DNA from 2 places in the Planococcus faecalis genome. Region 2 is predicted to be linked to the other one. Evidence: predicted binding sites of a transcription regulator. Region 2 holds the regulator's gene; the other holds the start of a gene.
The links. The regulator NrdR, encoded in region 2, represses ribonucleotide reductase genes. The targets are predictions, from matches to a motif close to AACACNATATATNGTGTT.
Positions count from the first base shown of each region.

Region 1: AJGP001_RS07875 (vitamin B12-dependent ribonucleotide reductase) is a predicted target of NrdR. The motif match lies at 1,924-1,941, and genes of this name have one in related genera.

Region 1 covers NZ_CP019401.1:1,572,982-1,576,410, reverse strand. The annotation lists gene AJGP001_RS07875 (vitamin B12-dependent ribonucleotide reductase) at 1-1,890, opposite strand, end outside; gene AJGP001_RS07870 (lipoate--protein ligase family protein) at 2,077-2,856, opposite strand; gene AJGP001_RS07865 (rhodanese-like domain-containing protein) at 3,013-3,396, shown strand.
Region 2 covers NZ_CP019401.1:1,358,571-1,361,999, forward strand. The annotation lists gene AJGP001_RS06775 (glyceraldehyde-3-phosphate dehydrogenase) at 92-1,111, shown strand; gene speD (adenosylmethionine decarboxylase) at 1,428-1,811, shown strand; gene nrdR (transcriptional regulator NrdR) at 1,926-2,402, shown strand; gene AJGP001_RS06790 (replication initiation and membrane attachment family protein) at 2,414-3,429, shown strand, end outside.

The DNA.
Region 1 (3,429 bases), 210 kb from region 2:
TTCTGGCATACCTTGCATAAAGCCAGTTTCAGTAAATGCTTTGCGAAGTGCCACTGTCTCTTCGTCCGTCTTACCAACTAGGAAGGGGAAACTACCGCGTTCTGCTGCTAAGTTTGTCGATACTTCATATGCTGCTGTAGCAATAGTTTCGAAGATTTCATCAACAAGTTTATTGCCTTCTGGTGATCCGTATTCTTTATCGCAATAAATTAGCAAATCTGCTAATCCCATAACGCCAAGACCTACACGGCGCTCACCAAGTGCTTGTACTCGGTTTTCTTCGAGGAAGTATGGCGTTGCGTCAATAACATTATCTTGCATGCGGACACCGACGCGAACTGTTTCTTTCAAGCTTTCAAAATCAACCATTTTCGTTTTTGGATCTGCAAATTGCGCCAAATTAACCGCAGCCAAGTTACAAACCGAATAAGGTGCTAACGGCTGTTCCCCACAAGGGTTTGTCGCAACAACTTTTTGACCGTATGCTGCAGCATTGGTTTTTTCATTGGCATTATCAATAAAGAAGATACCTGGTTCAGCTGAATATGTCGCACAAATATTGATCAAGTTCCATAGCTCACGAGCTTTCATCGTACGGTAAACGCGGACACCATGCCCCATACTTTCCCATTCACGAACGTCGCCCACTTCTTGCCATTTCTCATTATAAATCGCCATTTCTTCTTTTGAGTACGACTCGACTGCTGGGAAACGCAAATCAAAATCTGCATCATTTTCGACAGCTGTCATGAAATCACTCGTTAGCGTAACGGAAATATTTGCACCGGTTAAGAATTCTTCATTATGAACAGAGTACGTTCCACCGTCACGTAACTTCGTGTCAGCATCACGCATGATTTTTTCATTAAATCCGCCCATGCCAGGAATTGTGCGGTAGTTCAAAATTCCTTGGAACATCGCTTCTTCTTGGGCTGTTAACGGTTTGAATTTCAATTTATCATGAGCCAGTTTTTTAATCGTCTCATCTTGCGTGTTTTCGATCAAATAACGCAAAATACGAGGGTTTTGCATTTTTGAAATGATAAATTCCGCAATATCTGGATGCCAGTCTGCAAGCATAATCATTTGCGCACCGCGACGTGATCCACCTTGTTCAACAAGATGTGTTAATTTCGCGATATCATCTAACCAAGATACAGAACCTGATGATTTGCCGTTAACTCCACGTGCTAATGTATTCCGTGGACGAAGAGTCGAACCGTTCGTACCAACACCGCCACCGCGGCTCATAATTTCCATCACTTGTTTACGGTGATCCGAAATACCTTCGCGTGAATCCGCAACAAACGGCATTACGTAACAATTGAAATACGTTACATCTGTATCCGCTCCTGCTCCGTAAAGAACACGTCCAGCTGGAATGAATTTCAAGCTAACCAATTGCTGATAAAATTTCTCAAACCATTCTTGACGTTTTTCAGAAGTTGTTTCTACTGAGGCAAGGCCTGTTGCATTGCGTTTCGCAATTTGCTCGTAGTACACTTCCATTGGCTTTTCAATCACGTCGATCGGACGATTGACAATGCCTGCTACTTGTTCTTCTGGATTGTCGATTGCACTTCTGTAATCTTCCTCAATCCAAACTTTCGCTTTGTTCGTAGTTTTATCGATCGAAACGATGTAACCTAGCCCACGAGCTGGGAATTTCGGATCTTCTTTAACAGTTAATACAACAAAATCTCCCGCTTTGAGCGTTTTTTTCTCTGTATCTTTGAAAGAGTAACGATCAATCATAACAAGACGCGAGACACCTTTGTGCGTTAACTTCATATCTGAAGTGATGGCATGTACTTGCGGAAAGGTTTTGATATCTTCGTTTAAAGCTGATGCATTTAATGAATACTGGGATTGTTGTGTGGCGGAAACCATTTGACAATTCCTCCTTTATGTTATATGGAGTCGGATACTATATATAGTATTACTTCGATTCCCATCATACTACATGTTGAAACTCATTTTCAATAACAAGTTTTTTTTATAGAATTCTGTTAGTTTATAAAGCTATATTTACCAAGGTTTCGAGCTTTTAAATTCGGTAAAATGAGCCAAAAGACCTCACACTCGGAAATTCCACTCGTGATTCGCGTATTTTTTTTCCTCTAAAGCCTTGACTTCTGCTAATTGTTGCTCAGTCAACACATAGGGCTCTAAATCGATAAACAAAGCTTGCTCAAACCCTTTTTTAAAGGCAGCAATGCATTCTTCAGCAGTTGCTGGCGTTTTTCGTAGTGAATTAATCGACACTGCTTTTTCAGGTATCTTCATGCGCATGCGCTCTTTTGCTTCTTCACTCGGAAATTTGAAAACAGATAACAGTTTCTCGGTATCCAAATCAATTAAAATCGCACCATGCTGTAGAATAACACCTTTTTGACGTGTTTGTGCACTTCCTGCCACTTTTTTACCTTCGACGACCATCTCATACCAGCTCGGCGTATCAAAACAAACTGCAGATTTTGGTTTTTTTAAGTCAGCGCGCTTTTCAGCTGTATCCGGTACCGAAAAATAAGCATCGAGCCCCAAGTTTTTAAAGCCTTCCAATAACCCTTCGCTCAGTACACGATAAGCTTCTGTAACAGTTTCTGGCATCTGTGGATAATCTTCGCTGACGATGATACTGTATGTAAGTTCATGTTCATGAAGTACACCTCTGCCCCCTGTTGGACGACGCACAAAACCAAGTCCTAATCGATTAACAACATCCATATCAATTTCCTTTTCTACTTTTTGAAAGTAACCAATTGAAAGAGCTGCCGGTTGCCAACCATAAAAACGAATGATCGGCGGAATAAGCCCTTCACTATGCCAAGTCAGCAAGGATTCATCGAGCGCCATATTAAAAGAAGGGGTGCCCGCACCTGAATTTATAAAAACCCATTTCGGATAATTCACAAGATCGCCTCCTATTTCCGATAATTAGTGTAACATTGGCATTGAATATCCGTCATCTCTTCTCTTATAATAAAAGAAGAGTAGAAAGGGGCAAGACCATTGGAATTTTTGTATATTACGATCGCAATACTGTTAGCCATCATCATTTACGCGGTGATTACTTATTTTCGCATTAAAAAAACTGTCACTAACTTGACACAGGAACAGTTTATTGAAGGCTACCGCAAAGCTCAATTAATCGACGTGCGCGAGCCAAAGGATTTTGCAGCAGGTCATATCCTTGGAGCTCGCAATATTCCGCAATCACAATTGCGCCAGCGTTATAAGGAAATTCGCGAAGACAAGCCGGTCTACTTATACGACCAGAACGGAGCTCGCAGCGGACGAGTCGCCATTTTCCTAAAGAAAAAAGGCTATAACCAATTGTTCCAATTGCAAGGCGGATTCAAACAATGGACTGGCAAAATAAAAGCCAAAGTCTAATCATTAAAAAGGCCTTCCACATCGCTGGAAGGC
Region 2 (3,429 bases):
TTTTAAAGGTTCTCTAAATAGGTGATTGTGTTATACTATATAAGAAATTAAAAATATGAGTATAACTTAATTACAAACGGAGGATTCCTACATGACAGTTTCTATTGCAATTAACGGATTTGGCCGTATTGGCCGTATGGTTTTCAGACAGGCGATATTGATGGATGATGTTAAAATAACAGCAATCAACGCTTCGTATCCAGCTGAGACCCTGGCGCATTTGATTAAGTATGACACAAATCACGGTACCTTTACGGGTGACGTATCTTCAGAAGAAGATGCTTTAATTGTCAATGGAAAACGGGTTCAATTGGTAAGTGAGCGCGATCCACTGAATTTGCCATGGAAAGAAATGGGCATTGATATCGTCATCGAAGCAACTGGGAAATTCAATTCACGTGAAAAAGCAGCGCTGCATTTAGAAGCAGGAGCTAAAAAAGTGATTTTGACAGCGCCTGGAAAAAAAGAAGATATCACAATCGTTATGGGAGTTAATGATGATAAACTAGACATTGATAAGCATGATATCATTTCCAACGCTAGCTGTACGACCAATTGTCTAGCACCTGTTGTAAAAGTGCTGAATGATACATTTGGAATTGAAAATGGCTTGATGACGACCATCCATTCTTACACAAACGACCAGCAGAACTTAGATAATCCGCACAAAGATCTTCGGCGCGCGCGTGCCTGTGCACAATCCATTATTCCAACTTCTACGGGTGCTGCGAAAGCGCTATCATTAGTGTTGCCTGAGATGGAAGGGAAACTTCATGGTATGGCATTACGAGTGCCAACTCCAAATGTATCCTTAGTCGATTTAGTTGTTGACTTGAACACAGCAGTGACAATTGAAGAAGTTAATAGAGCTTTCAAGGAAGCTTCTGAAAATAGCTTAGAAGGAATTTTGAGCTTGACGATGGAACCATTGGTTTCTGTTGATTTTAATAGCAATTCAGATTCGGCAATTGTTGATGGATTATCAACGATGGTTATTGGCGATCGCAAAGTAAAAGTTTTGGCATGGTACGATAACGAGTGGGGCTATTCAGCACGTGTAATCGATTTGACTAAAAAAGTTGCCAATGCCATGGTTCTTGTTTCTAAATAAGTCTGAATGCCCTGTTCTCTAGTTTTTTAAAAAGAGAAACAGGGTTTTTCTCTGTCCATATGATCGTAAAAATTCTGAATCAATAAGATATTGTTATTGCATTTGCGATAAATACGTTTTATACTATGAATCGTAGTTGAAAAATGACTACCACTTCTGACTTTCCATCGTGTATTCGGAATTAGGAGCGTAAGATTTTTTATTCACATGACTGCTTAAAGGGTTAGGACCTCTTTGGACTAACTTTCCCCCGTGGTAGTCAACTTTGAATATTTTGCGCAAAAACCAAAATGATATCAAAGGGGGAAAACGAACCATGGAAACAATGGGACGTCACGTAATTGCAGAACTTTGGCAGTGTGATTTTGACAAATTAAACGATATGGATTTTATCGAACAAACTTTTGTTGATGCAGCACTCAAATCTGGAGCTGAAGTAAGAGAGGTAGCTTTTCATAAATTCGCACCACAAGGTGTTAGCGGAGTTGTGATTATCTCAGAATCTCACTTAACGATTCACAGTTTTCCAGAACACGGCTATGCGAGTGTAGATGTTTACACTTGCGGCGATTTAGATCCGACTATTGCAGCGGAATATATCGCAGACGCACTAGGTTCAACATCACGCGAGCTTGTAGAAATACCACGCGGTATGGGACCAGTAAGTGTTGAGAAATCCAAAGTTTCAGTAACAGCATAATCCATTTAACCAAAAACACGTGAGCAGAGGATGAAATCCTCTGCTTTTTCTATTTTTTCAATGATTTTTTGTTATACTAGATACACGAGATAGAGAAGTTAGGGAGATGTAAAAATGAAATGTCCAGCTTGCCAACATAACGGCACACGTGTTGTCGATTCGCGGCCAATAGACGAAATGAAATCCATCAGGAGGCGAAGAGAATGTGAGTCTTGCGGTTATCGCTTTACGACATTTGAAAAAGTGGAAGAAATGCCACTGATTGTTGTCAAAAAAGATGGCTCACGTGAAGAGTTCAGCCGTGAAAAAGTTTTGCGTGGCGTTATTCGCGCATGTGAAAAACGGCCGGTATCTCTAGAAGTGTTAGAAGAAGTTGTCTTTACGATTGAGAAAGACCTTCGCCGTGCGGGTAACCCAGAAGTAAAATCTGAAGAAGTCGGAGAATTGGTCATGAATCGACTAGCAACAATCGACGAAGTAGCATATGTTCGCTTTGCTTCAGTGTATCGCCAATTTAAAGACATCACTGTTTTTATTGATGAACTCAAGGATTTGCTAAATAAAACTCCGGAAGACAAGAAAATCGATTAAGGCGGTGACTTATGACTGCATATTATAAAGAGTTGCAGCCTGCTGATCCATTTCGAATTCGCTTACCTTATCCGTTTTCAAATTATGATCGGCAACTTCTAACATTGCTCTATCAACCTATGATTGGTGCGGAAGCCATTGCATTGTATTTAACTTTATGGGCTGAAGGAGAAGTGACTAGTGAAGAGTCGAGTCATTATACATTGATGAATATGTTGGGGAATTCTATTTCGAAAATATTTGACGCTAGAATCCAGTTGGAAGCAATTGGATTGCTTAGAACGTATAAAAATCAAAGCAGTGAGCGTTCTTTCATCTATGAGCTGTGTCCGCCACTCGATCCAAAAACGTTTTTTATGGATCCGTTATTGTCTATGTTTTTATTTAGCAAAATTGGTGAAACGTCTTACCGAAAAGTTCGCAAACGTTTTGCCATCGAAACGGAGATTCCGACTGATTACGAAGAAGTGTCGAGAACCTTTACCGATATTTTTCAACCAGTTCATGCTAAAGCAGGCTATCCCGCTAAGAAAAAAGATTTACAAGAACGAAAAAATGGGGGATACAGCACAGAATCAGATTTTGACTTTGGTTTATTGCAACAAGGGCTTTCCGAGCAATTAGTCCCCAAACGTGTATTAACGGGCAGCATAAAAGCCTATATTGCCAAATTGGCTTTTTTGTATAGTTGGGACCCGCTTGAAATGCAAATAGTTGTCTTAATGGCGATTGATGACAATTATAAATTGACGACTGATCTTTTAAAAAAAGCAGCAACCGAGCATTACAAAATGAAAGTATCCACTACAGCGCCGCAACTGGTTCCTGTACATAAAGCAACAGAACCTGTTGAAGCAACAGATGAAACGTCAAAAACAAAAGAAGATGAGTTATTGGTTTATTTAGAGACTGCAGCTCCTATCCAAGTACTGAGAGATATTGCGGATGGCCACGAACCGTTGCCGGCAGATGTGGAACTAGCAAACCAATTAGTCACTTTTCACAAGATGGAGACAGCGGTTGTAAA